4 regions of the Rossellomorea sp. FS2 genome follow, and region 1 is predicted to be linked to each of the others. Evidence: riboswitches for the same ligand, from Rfam matches in the RefSeq annotation. Region 1 holds a riboswitch; each other region holds the start of a gene.
What was found. Region 1 has a riboswitch for cobalamin ahead of ACNA6I_RS04950 (ABC transporter substrate-binding protein). Riboswitches for the same ligand answer to the same signal wherever they lie in the genome.
Positions count from the first base shown of each region.

Region 1 (3,742 bases):
ACCGCTTCCGTTCGGACCGAGTATGCCAAAGAATTCCGATTCCCCGATGGAGAAACTGATTCCGTCGACGACCTTCCTTCCTTCGTACCCGACCGATACGCGGTCTGCCTTCATCATATGGATGCCCTCCTTTTCTTCAGAAGTATATATGCAAAAATCGGGGCACCCACCAGAGAAGTGATGACTCCGATAGGCAGCTCAGTCGGTGCAATGATGGTCCGCGATACAAGATCGGCCAGCACGAGGAATCCTCCACCTGTCAGTACGGATAGCGGCAGGAGATGGACATGGTCATGACCGACGATCCTGCGAAGGAAGTGGGGCACCACCAAGCCGACAAACCCGATTGTACCCGAAACGGCTACAGCCGCGCCCGTGAGTATACTTCCGGAGATAAGGATCAGCAGCTTCCTTTTCTGGACTGATATCCCGATGTAGCGAGCCTGATCCTCCCCGAAGCTCATCCCGTTCAACTCTTTGGCATTGAGCAGCAGCAAGAGGACGCCGACCACGAAGAATGGCAGGACGATCCCCACATACTCCCATCCTCTCATGGACACGCTCCCGAGCAACCATCCGATGATCTGCCTCAATTCCTCCCCTGTTAGTGCGATCATGAGGGAAATGAAGGACCCCAGAAACGAACTGAAGATGATGCCGGTCAGGATGATCGTTTCCACCTTCATCGTCCTTTCGACCTTTTGGGCAAACCATAGGACGATAAAAATGGTCACGACGGAAAACAGGATACTCAAAAATGGAAGCGTGAACGGACCGATGAACGGGATCGTCAAATGGAAGAAGAGCGTGACCACCGCCCCCACTGATGCCCCCGAGGAAACACCCAACGTGTATGGATCGGCAAGGGGATTCCGCAAGAGACCTTGAAAAGAAGCTCCCGCAACAGCAAGGGAGCTTCCTACGATCAGGGCCAACAGGACTCTTGGAAGCCTGATGGAATAAACGATATTAATGAACATCTGATCTACCTCGGGCGGTACAGCTCTTCCAGTCATTTTTGCCCCGATGATCTGGAGGATATCCATGAACGGGACCCGGATCGTACCGACAGAGATGGCTACCAGGATAGAGATGATAAGGAAAGCAAGGGACGCAGCGTAACTGATCCAAATTTTATTCTTTGAATAGCTCCGGATAGACCGCTTTGGCAATTTCCTCTACTCCTTCTACGATCCTTGGACCTGAACGCGTCACAAGATCGGTGTTCACATCATGCACTTCTTCGTCCTTGATGGCTTGTACATCCTTCCACGCGCTGCGATCAAGGACTTGTTGAACGGCTTGCTCACCATATGTCGTGATGATGACGTCAGGATTTTTTGCGAGGACGTCTTCTTCACTTACATTGATCCATCCTTCCTGATCTCCCATCACATTGTCGGCATTGATGGTTGCAAGCATTTCATCGACGAAGGTATTCTTGCCGGTGGAATAGATCTCAGGTTCCCCGGAAACCTCCACATATACGCTTTTCTTATCTTTTACAGAAGCGGTTTTTTCTTTGATGGACTCAATTCCATCCTTCATGTCTGAAACGACTTTTTCCGCCTTTTCATTTTCCCCAACAAGTTTTCCGATATTCTCGATTGTCGTATAGACTTTATCAAAGCTGGATGCATCACGTACGACATAAACAGGAATACCGGAATCCCTGATCTGGTCCAGACCGGCTTTTGCTGATACAGCCGTGGATTCATGGGCAAGGACGAGATCGGGTTTCATCCCTACGATCTTCTCGACATTGAATTCCATTCCGCCGATCTTCTCAATATCTGCAGCTTCTTTCGGATAGTTATCAAAATCGGTCACCCCGACGACGTTTTCACCGAGTCCCAGTTCAAAAAGGATTTCCGTATTACTTGGGATAAGGGTGACAATCTTTTCAGGTGCTTTCTCCAGGGTGATATCATCCCCGAGTGCGTCCTCTACCGTGACCGGTTCGGATACGGATTCACTGCTTTTTTCAGAGGATTTTTCCTCTGCTTTGTTGTCTGTCGTTCCACATGCTGTCAATAATCCAAGCGCTAGGAACAGGGCTAATACGATCTTGATTGAATGTTTCAATCGTTTCTCCTCCTTGTTCGTTCCAGGCGAAAGAAAAACATCCCTTCAACAGGGATGTTAGTGTAAAATGCATCAAGCACCGTACACCCTTCTATCCGCGTAGATCGGTGTGATCAGAACATGGGCAGGTCTCCTGGCTCATGAGTATGCGCTCCTCCGCCTTCCCATTTCATCGAAACAGTGGCGTTGAAGGAGCAAACCCATTTACAGTGGCGGGACCGCGCCGGAATTGAACCGGCTTCCCTATTATGAGGCGTCAAGCGCTTCACCCATGATCTTTATGTAAGATTATCCACTGAGAATTATACACAAGTTTACAAGGATAGTGAATCTTTTTTCACATCCTGCAGCTCGAGCGCCGTCTTGGAAGGGCTTTGAGAGCCCATTCATGATATAATGGACCTTATTACGAGATTCAATGGCCCAGCGCGTCAACATGATAAGGAGTTTTTTTATGTCTATTCGATATGCATTGCTCGGTTTATTGGCCAAGCAACCTCAGACGGGCTACGACCTGTTCCATACATTCAAAACCCAGCAAATCTACTATTGGAGCTCGACCCACTCCCAGGTATACAAGGAACTCGGGAAGATGGAGGAAGAGCACCTTACCACTCATGACATCGTTTATCAGGAAGGCAGCCCGAATAAGAAGGTATATACCATCACCCCTGACGGAGAACGCCACCTGATAGAATGGATGATTCATACAAAGAGCAAACCAGCCAAGATCAAGGATGAATTCCTGATCAAGACATCTGCCTTTCACGTCATTTCAAAAGAAGAAGCCATCTCTCTCCTTCAACGGATGAAGGCGCATAACGAAATGGTGGTCACCGGGACCGGGCAGTGGAAGGAACAAATGTTTCAGGGCAATAAGCCCGGTTATGGGCAGGTTGGAGAGTATTTGACGGCAGAGTATGGGATCAGGTACGCGCAGATGTATGTCGACTGGTGTGATTGGGCAATCAAGGAGATTCATTCCCTTCCTGAGGATACGGAATCTTGACTACTACTATGATTTGGAGGAAGAACTGATGAGTGCACATACACATTTGGCAACATTCGCGGGAGGATGCTTCTGGTGCATGGTGAAGCCTTTCGATGAGCTCCCAGGTATACACGGAATCGTTTCCGGCTACACAGGGGGTCACATCAAGGACCCGACATACAAAGAAGTCAAAGAAGGAAACAGCGGTCATTATGAAGCGGTTCAGATTACATTTGATCCTGAGCTTTTCCCATACGAACGGCTTCTGGAGCTGTACTGGCCACAAATCGATCCAACGGATGATGGCGGGCAATTCCAGGACCGCGGTGATCAATACCGTACGGCCATCTTTTATCATGATGAAGAACAGCGGAATGCAGCAGAAGAAACAAAAAGACAGATTGAAGAAAGCGGTCGGTTCAAACAGCCGGTCGTGACTCAGATTCTTCCAGCATCCACTTTTTATCCTGCTGAAGACTACCATCAGGACTTCTACAAAACGAATCCTGATGAGTACAAGGAAGACCGCGCGAAGTCCGGAAGGGACGAATTCATCGAAGAAAACTGGAAAAAATGAAACAAAAAGGCAGCACGGGTGTTTTCACCCGTGCTGCCTTTTTGTTTACCCGGTGGCCCTGCCGTCTTTCGCTTGTTCGTCGAGGATCA
Region 1 is NZ_JBLRVS010000001.1:920,719-924,460, reverse strand. It holds gene ACNA6I_RS04960 (adenosylcobinamide amidohydrolase) at 1-117, opposite strand, end outside; gene ACNA6I_RS04955 (FecCD family ABC transporter permease) at 114-1,172, opposite strand; gene ACNA6I_RS04950 (ABC transporter substrate-binding protein) at 1,135-2,085, opposite strand; cobalamin riboswitch at 2,191-2,373, opposite strand; gene ACNA6I_RS04945 (PadR family transcriptional regulator) at 2,540-3,094, shown strand; gene msrA (peptide-methionine (S)-S-oxide reductase MsrA) at 3,123-3,653, shown strand; gene ACNA6I_RS04935 (phytoene desaturase family protein) at 3,699-3,742, opposite strand, start outside.

Region 2 (3,742 bases), on a different contig from region 1:
ACTTGAGATGATTCCAAGTGAAGCGTCGCCTCTTTATTGACCATCACACTCATGCTTTCATCCGGGAAGACGATGGTAACCGAATCGTCCGGGATCTCGATGATGATATCTCCCCCTGCCTTCAGGTTGCTGATACTATCCATCTCGATCGTGTTTTTTCCATCTTTCCATTCAGGCTTTAAGGTAATCTGGTCTAGCAGCTTTGGCGGATCTTCATCTTTGGCTTCTTTTTTGTACTGGATTGTCACTTTCTTTGACACCACTTTTTCATTCTGATCTTGTGCACTGACAATGAGAACATTCTTCCCCTCTTTTAACGAAAGGACGAACTCGCCCGATTTGTTGCCTTCAAGAGCTTGATCATTCAACTTCGCTTCGACTACCAAGGCGCTTCCTTCTCCATCCTTTGCCTCAGCCGTGACCGTCATTTCTGGCGTTGTGACAATCTGGCCATCTTCTACCCCTTTTATCGTGAGGGTCGGATCAGGCATGGCCGTCGGTGGTTCCGGCTCCAATGGTTTAGGGAATGAATAAAGCTTCCCCTCCCCCTTTAAGAATTTCTGATACGCGACGAGGGCCTGCAGGGCTTGCTCGGTCGCCATCCCGTTGGAATTGCCTGGACTGACATGCATAAATCCGCCATCCTCCGACTTGAAGCTCAGAAGGTGGGTGACGAGATTATTGGATCCTTTCGTGAATGCCTTTGACGTCGGATCAATCCCGTTCGACGTCAGGGCAATGATCACCTGGGAAGTGGCTTCACTTGAAGTCCCCCCGACAAATGGATCGTCGAATCCTCCGCTTGATTGCTGTTCTGCAGATAGAAATGAGAGCGCACCATCTACCGCTTTCTTCACATTCCCCTGGGATGTATAGGGTGCCAAGGCAATCAAGGCCATGGCCGTGATATCATAGCTCGGGCCCGACATGTATGCACTGAGGGACCAGCTTCCATCCTCATTCTGCTGCTTCAAAAGCTCATCAATCAGCTTTTGACGTGTCCACTTGGCATCTGATGGCACCTCGAACTGTTGGCTGTCCAACGCGATCAAGGCGAAGATCGGTCCGTTATTCCCTTGAAGGGTCATCGTGTCATTCCCTGGTGACACATCATGACTGTTGTAGATCTTTTCAATCAAGTCCGTCCCGTTGACAGACAATGGATCCAAACCGATGGCCGCCGCCGCAATCACGTGGCGTTCAATATCCGTAATCTTAGCGTATCTCGATGGGTTGATGACCTGGCTATCCACCGATTGACTGAAATGATTCTGATAATAGGCATCCGGCACTGGATATCCCGCTGCCGCAAGTCCTATGGCTTCCCACTCACTACTTACTCCGCTGTCCAGAATGTGATTCGCAGCACCTTCAATGGTTTTATTGATCTCAGCCAGCGAAACATCCGTACTTGTCGCTGCCTCTGCGTGTCCAGACGGAATCCCCGCGACCGGCACACCCAAAAACAACACAACGCTCAATACACTTGCCAACATTGCTTGAAGTATTCTCACTCACATATCCTCCCGTGTCCCTTATCCCCTGTACTAGATAAATAATATGTATATAAAAAAGCCCTGCTCTTCCCGAAAGAAGAACAAGGCTTTGAAATCCACGTGCACATACTAACCCCATGCATACTGATCCACCTCGCTTCACCTTTTACCGGAAGGCTCCACCACTACACATACAGGCAGGTCTCCTGACTCATGATTCATCGCTCCCTTCCGCCTTCCCGGACTCTAACATCCAGTGGCATTTCCGAAAGATCGCTCATCACTTACAGTGGCCGGACCGCTCAGGATTCACACCTGATTCCCTTTTAATCAGCCCCAAACCTGAGGCTGAACCAATATGCACCTATGAAGTTATACTCCTCTCCATCTTAATGGAAACCTTAGCTCAATTCAATATACTGTTAATTGGAGGAATATCAGGAAATGGGGAAGGATGTTGATGGGTGGCGGGGTTTGTCGGGGTTTGTACCATTGAAAATTATTTTACCAATCTTTTTCCATGATAATGAACCTATACTCCTGCCCTCTAATATTGTTCTGAAATTCACCTTTTTGTACAAACCCCGCACGTTCATACACGCTGATAGCACGGACATTGAAGTCCACCACAGCCAACTCCAAATGGTCATAACCGAGTTTCCTTCTTCCCTCTTCAATGATGGAATGGAAAAACAGCTTCCCCTCACCCTTCCCTGTCAATGCCGGCTTCATCTGTATCCCAACTCCCATGATATCCTCCGTTTCATCTCCGACCTGGAAGAACTCACAGTTTCCTGCCAATCTCCCCTCCCGGTCAATGACCGAATAAAATCCTTCCCGATTCCCGCTCTCAAGAAATCCGTTCACCTTCTCCTCTTGAATCGGATTATCATAGAACGAATAGTTGCCTTCATACCTCCACGTGATGAACTCTTGGATGTCTTGGTCTGTCCTTTTTCTTAACGTATAGCTCATGCGTATCACCCTTTCTTATACCTACAGTGTAAAGGCAAGCAAACGCTCATTCTACCTCGTAAACGACTACATAATATATTCGAGGAAAAATAAAAAGCGCCCTCCGGGAAAAACCATCAGACGCATCATAAAGACTATTCTCGTTTATAAACAATCCGTTCAATGCTCTTCACGGAAAGATGGTAGGCAGCTGCAAGTTGCTCCTTCCTCCACCCACTCTTGAACCTCTCACGGATTTCCTTATTTCGCTCATCCAGAGTCTTCCTGGCTCCGCTCTGCTCTCCCCAGGATCGCTCACTGCCGCTTTTTCTCGGGATGTATACATACTCCCCATCCACATAGCCCTGAATGATGGTAATCAATTCATCCGGTAAAACATCTTTTGCCCGCTTATGGCTCATTTTCGCCCCTGCTTCCTTATTAGAATTGGAATAAGAAAGGCAAAGACTGCTCATTAATCATTTCCATCTCCCTGCAGCCTTTGCTGCTAACGGGAGAATACTTTCAGGTTGGGGTATTTGCCCATGTTTGGCCTCCTCGCGTATTTTTTCTATATACTACCATATCTCTTGGTGAATTTCCCTACCACATACACTTTAAAGGCAATTGGTATACTATTTAAGTTTTAGACGATCAAAAACTTAAATTCCCCGTCCTCCATGAGCAGGACTTCCATTTCTCCTTCTTTCATGCCCACTACGTTCATATCTTCTGTACCAAAGGTCACATTGACTGACAAAAGGGATGTATTCAGACCCGCTTCTTGAAATTCTTTCTCAGATTTGTCATGGCCATCTCGGAAAGTGGAGGGAGATGCATCCCCGATTCCGATATGACAGGCCGTATTTTCATCAAACAGGGTCTTGTAAAAGAGCGTATTAGCCTGAGCAAGAGGTGCTTTAGTCGAAACCAACGCAATTTCCCCTAGATAATGTGAGCCTTCATCCGTTTCGATGAGATGTTGCAACGCTTCTTGTCCATTCGCGGCATAATAGTCGGTAATTCGGCCTTCTGTAAAAATCAGATGAAAGTCTTCTATGATATTCCCACCATAGATAAGAGGTTTAGTCCCTACCAGTTTGCCATTCACCCTATTTTTGTGTGGAGCAGTAAATATTTCTTCTGTAGGGATGTTCGGAAAGAAAGGGATCCCTTGTTCATCTGTGACAGCCCCACCGATAAAAACATGATTTTTGGCTAGACCCACTACTAAATCAGTTCCACGTTTATTTGTAAAATGCAGCGCTTCAAATCGGCTCTCGTTCAGGAAT
Region 2 is NZ_JBLRVS010000005.1:275,316-279,057, reverse strand. It holds gene ACNA6I_RS17775 (LPXTG cell wall anchor domain-containing protein) at 1-1,514, opposite strand, end outside; cobalamin riboswitch at 1,675-1,869, opposite strand; gene ACNA6I_RS17770 (GNAT family N-acetyltransferase) at 2,001-2,471, opposite strand; gene ACNA6I_RS17765 (CD3324 family protein) at 2,606-2,872, opposite strand; gene ACNA6I_RS17760 (aminopeptidase) at 3,097-3,742, opposite strand, start outside.
Region 2: another riboswitch for cobalamin. It lies ahead of ACNA6I_RS17775 (LPXTG cell wall anchor domain-containing protein); the one in region 1 lies ahead of ACNA6I_RS04950 (ABC transporter substrate-binding protein).

Region 3 (3,742 bases), 890 kb from region 1:
GGCCACCATGGCCATGGGCAGGGTGAAAGAGGTTTTCTCCAAGATCAATCCTGTCACATAGGCCGCCGCGATGAATCCAACGATGTACCCTCCCGTCGGACCGACCAGGACATGGGCTCCTCCGCTCATCCCTGCAAACACCGGGAGTCCGGCTGCCCCAATGGCGGTGTATCCGACGAGGGCAAAAGCCCCGTAGCGGCTCCCAAGAATCGTCGCCGTCAGCCCCACTGCCAACGTCTGCCCGCTGATCGGCACGAGGGGCAGGGGAATTTCGATTTGCGCAAAGATTCCCGTGATCGCTGCAAACACCCCGCACTGAATAATCATTCTCAACCTGTCTCGATCCATTTCCATACACCCCTTGAAATATGTAAACTTAATTATATTATTAGTTTACATATTAAAAGCGAGTTTGAAAAGGCTTTCTTTTACACTATTTTGAATGAATTCTAGAAAAGGTCCGGATAAACAGCCTTGGCCGTGATTTCGACTGCCTCACCGATCCTCGGGCCCGGTCGGGACATGACATCGGAATCAAGATAGATGACCCGGTCATCCTTTACGGCGTCGATCGTGTCCCAGCCGGTCCTGGATTTGATTTCATCTACGGGATTTTCCACATAGTTCACCGTTGTCAGAATGGTCGCAGGATTCCGTTTGATGATTTCTTCTTCCCCGAGCTTCGGCCAGCCCTCCTGATCGGCAAATACATTATCCACACCAGCAGCCTGGAGGATCTCCTGCTGGAAGGTCGTTCCACCCGCCGTATAGATCTCAGGAGCGGGGCTGATTTCAAAATAGACTTTTTCTTTTTCGTCAAGTGCCTGGACTTTTTCACCGACATCGGAGATTTGTTTCTTCATCCCTTCAATCACTTCGTTCCCCTTCTCTTCGGCCCCCATTACCTTTGCCACCTGTTCGATATCGCCGTAAACGTCGTCAAAGGTTTGGGCAGACTGGATGACGAAAACCGGAATGCCCGCATCTTCAAGCTGCTTGATCCCTGCATCATCACCTGTTGTATAGGCGATCACGACGTCTGGGTCCAGGGAAATCACTTTTTCCGCATTGACGGTCATGGAATCGGAGATGACCTCGAGATCCTCCACCTCCTTCGGATAATGATCGAATTCAGTCACCCCGACCACTTTATCCCCTGCCCCTACGGCATACAGGATCTCTGTGTTGCTCGGTTGCAGGGAAACGACGGTCTCCGGAACCTTTTTGAACGTGACTTCTTCCCCGCGGTCATCCTTGACGCTATAGACAGTTGACTTTTCTTCTTTTTTTGTTGATGCTGTTTCTTCACCGGTCCCACATCCTGATAGAATGAGACCAAAGCTGATGAACAATCCGATCCATGCATGTTTTTTCATCTCACTGTTCTCCCTTGCCTGATTTTGATAGTCCATAGGACTTGCTGATAAAGGGGATTTCTTTCACCCCTTCACATTTATTCACATACACGGCCATGACGAACAGGACATTTGCCAGCAGATGGGCATATTTGAACAGCAGATTGTCCACTTTCTGTTCGAGGCTTACCTTATGGAGGGCCCTGACCGATTTCTTCGCTTCGCTCCTGCACGTATGAAGGACCGTAGCCGCGTAGCATCCCTGAGGAAGCAGGAATGTTCGGATTTCCTCTTCCACTTCGTTCACGTACGTGTCATACAGGTCGCTCAATCGCTGCAGATCCTGGAGGGAGATGGCCATCTCCCCCCGCACCGAACCATTCAGGTGATAAGCCATCTCGCAAAGATAAAGCAGATCTTCACGGACTGCCCCCTCTGTCAATGAAGAAGCCTGACCGATCCTCGTTGCCAGGGAATCCGTCCGGATCTCGAAATCGACCGTCGACTGGGACTCCCTCATATACGGATAACAGATGTATCTGAAATCCTTTTTCCCCACGTTCATCCTCCCTTTCTTCTCTTTTAGTGAATCACCGATCGTACCGGAAACGGGCATAAAAAAAACCAGCCAAACGGCCGGCAATCATCATCAAAATAAAAGATGCATCAAGCCGCACCATCCCCTTAACTTCCGAAGAGCATAATACGATGGAAATCAGGCAGGTATCCTGGCTTGTGCATCATCCTACTTCAAGGCCCTTCCCGTTCATTGATGGAACAGTGGGTTTTTCCTTGGTTCGTCAGCACTTACAGTTGCGGAAACAGCTCCGGTTTTTCACCGGATTCCCTTTATGCGCGAGCGCACCTGATTTCTGCGAAGGTCTATTCACTTAAGGACCATTATACCATGTGAGCCCATATGGAGTGTCCCTATTTTTTCAAATCCCTTTCATGAACCTGTCCGTATCTGAATAGGAATGAATAGGACAAACAAACAAGAAGGGATGATGGCATGAAATGGTTGATCCCACTGAGCTTCATATCCCTGCTGCTGGCAGGGTGCGGAAGTGAAGAAAAGAGCTACGAGTTGTGTGGATACGGGGATATGCTGGTGTTGAACGGGAAGGGATATGTGCTATTGCCTGTCAAGAAGACGCTCACCCTCGACGGGAAGGCAGGGGAGATCAAGGAGAAGATCGGGGATGAGTTCCATCCTGAAAAAGACTACACGGCGAATCATCTGAAGAAGGGGACGGATCTTTATTATGTAAAGGACCACAGCACCTATCTCATCGCCAAGACTTCTGACGAACGATACCTCCTCTATGAAGAGATTGAAAAATGACGAGCACGATCAGTGTAGGTTCTTTATGCCGCTCATGATTTCCGTGCAAGACTTCGCTTTCCACGGGTAGCCCGTGAGCCTCCTCGGCGGGCCTGCGGGGTCTCACATTAGCTACTCTCCCGCAGGAGTCTACGTCTTGCACTCCAATCAACCGCTGGAATCAATGAAATTCTTTTGTTCCAAAAAATTAAAAACCCGAATTCACTAGCCTGATCGTAGGCAAATGAATTCGGGTTTTGCTATGCCGGCTCGTCTTATGAACAATCCCAGTTATAGACCACATTGCCGAATTGTTTCTTCTTAAGATCTTCTTTCTTTATGAAGAAGTTGGCAATGCCGCAGTCGCCCCACATCATGTCCACTTCATCATCCGAGTCGATCTGCAGCAGCAGCAGTGCATGGTCCTGATCTTCATACTGACGCGGATCCTCCTGTGTGAAGCCCGGATATCCTCCGATCTTATGTCCGAAGCCGCTTTGGGTTTCATAGAACTCATCCATGAGGGCGTCGGCCTCTTCCCCATCATCGGTCATGGATTCAAACAGATCCCAGCTTTCCTTCCCGAACACCTTCTCGAAGCGATAGTCGCCTGCGCTGATCGTTTCACTTGTCAATTCCGCCAGGACGGCGCCTTCCTTCGTGACAGGGAAATACACGTCATCGGGGATTTTCACGAAAGAAAAATCGGATACGAGCTCTTCTTTCGGCAGGAACGGCTCTTCTATAAATCTGATTCGGAAATCCTTTTGGTCCTGCTTCTGGTCGATATTCATTCCGTACAGGTCATCATGGACCGAAATGAAGATCTGCAGGAGTCCTGATTCCGGATAATCTTCGAGCTTCGGAAGCTGACCGAAATTGATCTGGGCCAACAGTTTCATCGGGTGCCCCTCCCCGTCCACAGGGTACTCATCCGCCTTCGGGAAATACGGATCCCCGGCAATCTTACTATCATAAGGGCCGGTTTTCCCCTCTTTTATATGCAGATGGACAGAAGGAATCTCCGTTCCATCAAGAGCCGTGCGGTAAGGGGCAAGTTTCG
Region 3 is NZ_JBLRVS010000001.1:32,901-36,642, reverse strand. It holds gene ACNA6I_RS00245 (biotin transporter BioY) at 1-354, opposite strand, end outside; gene ACNA6I_RS00240 (ABC transporter substrate-binding protein) at 450-1,412, opposite strand; gene ACNA6I_RS00235 (hypothetical protein) at 1,378-1,920, opposite strand; cobalamin riboswitch at 2,056-2,239, opposite strand; gene ACNA6I_RS00230 (hypothetical protein) at 2,368-2,700, shown strand; gene ACNA6I_RS00225 (YwqG family protein) at 2,955-3,742, opposite strand, start outside.
Region 3: another riboswitch for cobalamin. It lies ahead of ACNA6I_RS00235 (hypothetical protein); the one in region 1 lies ahead of ACNA6I_RS04950 (ABC transporter substrate-binding protein).

Region 4 (3,742 bases), on a different contig from region 1:
AGGCCGGTGTTCCCATGACCATTCACCTGGCTTTGGACCGGGAGGAAGCACTGGAGAATGCTGATTTTGTTACAACCCAGATGCGGGTCGGTCAGCTGAAGGCAAGGATTCAGGATGAAAGGCTGCCGATCAAGTACGGGATGATCGGACAGGAAACGAACGGGGCAGGTGGACTATTCAAAGGCCTCCGGACCATTCCGGTTCTTCTTGAGATTGCGGAGGATATGCAGCGTCTTTGCCCTGATGCATGGCTGATCAATTTCACCAACCCGGCTGGAATGGTGACGGAGGCGTTGCTCCGATACAGCAAGCATTCGAAAGTCGTGGGCGTATGCAACCTGCCGATCAATACGAAGATGACCATTGCCAGGCTTCTTGGCGTAGAAGTCGCTTCAGTCGATATCCGGTTTGCCGGCTTGAATCATATGGTGTACGGACTGGATGTGACGGTCGATGGGGGGTCCGTCCTTGGGAAGGTACTGGAACTGATGGGTGATGAGGATAAGCAGCTCAGCATGAAAAATATCGCCCCACTGCCATGGGATCCTGATTTCCTGAAAGCTCTCGGAGTCATACCTTGTCCGTATCACCGGTATTTTTACAAAACCAGTGAGATCCTCGAGAAACAGCTGGAGGAATTTAAAACGGGGACAACCCGTGCCGAGGTCGTCCAGCGATTGGAAGATGAATTGTTCGAGCTGTATAAGAACGAAGACCTTGATGTGAAGCCCCCGCAGCTTCAGGAGCGTGGAGGAGCCTACTACAGCGATGCCGCCTGCAATGTGATTTCTTCGATCTTCAATGATAAAGGGGACGTACAGACCCTGAACGTCAGAAATGACGGCAGTATCACGGGCATCCCTGATGAGTCCGCCGTGGAAGTGAACTGTGTCGTGACCAAAGAAGGGCCTAAACCGATCCATATAGGTGAACTGCCTGTAGCCGTCAGCGGACTTGTTCAACAGATCAAATCCTTTGAGCGGATCGCGGCAGAAGCAGCCGTGTCAGGCTCCTACGAAAAAGCCCTCCTCGCCATGACGATCAATCCGCTGGTCACCAGTGATTCGAGAGCAAAACCATTGTTGGATGAACTTCTGGAAGTCCACCGCGAATTTCTTCCTGCGTTCCATGCACAGTCGAACATCCTCTGAATGGCACATGTGGCACTTTTTTTTTGGTACCAAGGGTACCGTCAACGACAGTAGGACCTTCGAACGAATGTTAGAAATATTTTGACAAAGTAAAAGCTGGCATGCTAGTATTACCCTATTCAACGGACAAATAAATGATCGATACTCTTATGAAGAGCGGTGGAGGGACTGGCCCTGTGAAACCCGGCAACCATTCAACACTTGTTGAAAAGGTGCTAATTCCTGCAAAGCATCATGCTTTGGAAAATAAGAGAGGACATCCCTTTAAAGGGCCTCTCTATCGTGGAGAGGCTTTTTTCGTTGAGTTGAGAACTGAATAGGAAGATGCGACAGGTGCCGTGTGGAAGCATGGCTGAAAAGGGAAACCGGTGAAAGTCCGGTACGGTCCCGCCACTGTATGGGGAAGCAACTTATCACATCCACTGTTTCTGGAGGGAATGGGAAGGGATAAGGCGTGATGAACCTGAGTCAGGAGACCTGCCTGTTGTGTGCACTTGAGCTCTACGGGTCATAGAGGGGAGTGAGGAACGCGTGTTGGAATCATAGGATTGTCAACGTTTATTCATTGCGCGCAAAATCTCTCTTTCTCTGAAAGGGAGATTTTTTTATTGGAGAGAAAATGAGAAGGAGTGAGCAATATGGTGAAAAGTTCAAATCTCGGTTACCCGAGAATCGGTGAAAAACGAGAGTGGAAGAAAGCGCTGGAACAATTTTGGGAAGGAAAGCTAAAGGAAGAAGAATTTGTGGCGAAGACAGATGAGATCCGCCTTCGTCATCTTAAAAAGCAGTCGGATGCAGGGATTGACCTGATTCCTGTCGGGGACTTCAGCCTGTATGATCATGTATTGGATACAGCCGCCATGTTCGGGGTGGTCCCGAAGCGGTTCGGTCATGGGGGAGGGAAAGTCCCGTTGAAGACGTATTACGGTATGGCAAGGGGGACGGGCGACGCAGTGGCATCCACGATGACGAAGTGGTTCAACACCAATTACCATTACATCGTTCCCGAACTGGACGGGGCAACGCCTTCTTTGGCCGATAATCCCCCGCTTCGCTACTTCAAGGAAGCGAAGGAACAGCTTGGCATCATAGGGAAGCCCGTGCTCCTCGGCCCGGTAACGTTCGTAAAGCTGTCCAAAGGGTATGATCCCGAGGCGTTCGCAAGCACTGTCGATGGGTTCGTCCCGTTGTATGCGTCCATTCTCAAGGAGCTTGAAGAGGCTGGCGCCGGATGGGTTCAGATTGACGAACCCGTGTTATGTACCGATCTGACCGCTGAGGAGTGGACGGTCCTTGAGCAGGTCTATGACACGCTGATCAAGGCAGCGCCTCGAATCAAGGTCATCCTTCAAACCTACTTTGATCGCGTCAGTCGCTATGAGAGGGTGATCAGGCTTCCGGTGCATGGGATCGGATTGGATTTCGTACACGATGGTGGAGGGAATCGTCAGGCCCTGAACACCCATGGGTTCCCTGAAGACAAGGTCCTTGCCGCGGGGATCATTGATGGGAGGAATATATGGAAAGCAAATCTGAATCGGACCCTCGACTCGCTTGAGGAGTTGGAGAGCGCTGTTTCAAGAGACCGTCTGATCATCCAGCCATCATCGAGCCTGCTCCATGTGCCCGTCACAGTCAAAGGAGAGGAAGGACTCGGGGACCGCCTTACGCGCACACTTTCTTTTGCAGATGAAAAGCTGCAGGAAATTGTCACGGTTACAGAGGCAATCAAGGAAGGGCGTCCCTCTATCTCCAATGAGGAAGAAAGCTCTGACGGTCTCGAAAATATCAAACAATCCCGGACTCTCAGAGAGAGTGAGCAACTGGACGGAAATGAATTCCTTCATCGTGCCCCATTCTCTGAGAGGCGGGTCGTTCAGGAGGCAGAGCTCGGTCTTCCCCTCTTTCCAACCACTACGATTGGAAGCTTTCCGCAGACCAAAGAGGTGCGGAAAGAACGCCTGAAATGGAGGAGGGGGGAAGTGAGCGATCAGGACTACCGGACGTTCATCCAGGATGAGATCGGAAAGTGGATCGACATCCAGGAAAGAATCGGCCTGGACGTACTCGTTCACGGTGAATTCGAACGGACGGATATGGTGGAGTACTTCGGGGAGAAGCTTGGTGGATTTGCTTTTACCAAACAAGGCTGGGTTCAGTCCTATGGTTCACGCTGTGTGAAGCCTCCGATCATTCATGGGGAAGTAAGATTCCAAGAACCGATGACAGTGGATGAAACGGTCTTTGCGCAATCGTTGACTGAAAAACCTGTGAAGGGAATGTTGACTGGTCCAATCACGATTGTAAATTGGTCATTTGTCCGGACCGACATTCCGCGTTATGATGTCGCCAATCAAATTGCCCTGGCTTTGAGAAAGGAAGTCGAGGCCCTCGAGGCAAACGGAATCCGCATGATCCAAGTCGATGAACCGGCCCTCAGGGAGGGGATGCCGCTGCAGAAAGAAAAGAGGGCAGGCTACCTCGAGGCCGCCGTCCATGCTTTCAAACTTGCAACGTCATCTGTGAAAGACAGTACGCAAATCCACACCCATATGTGCTATTCGGAGTTTGGGGAAATCATCGAGAGCATC
Region 4 is NZ_JBLRVS010000004.1:84,404-88,145, reverse strand. It holds gene ACNA6I_RS11050 (6-phospho-beta-glucosidase) at 1-1,151, shown strand, start outside; SAM riboswitch class I at 1,296-1,404, shown strand; cobalamin riboswitch at 1,466-1,651, shown strand; gene metE (5-methyltetrahydropteroyltriglutamate--homocysteine S-methyltransferase) at 1,790-3,742, shown strand, end outside.
Region 4: another riboswitch for cobalamin. It lies ahead of metE (5-methyltetrahydropteroyltriglutamate--homocysteine S-methyltransferase); the one in region 1 lies ahead of ACNA6I_RS04950 (ABC transporter substrate-binding protein).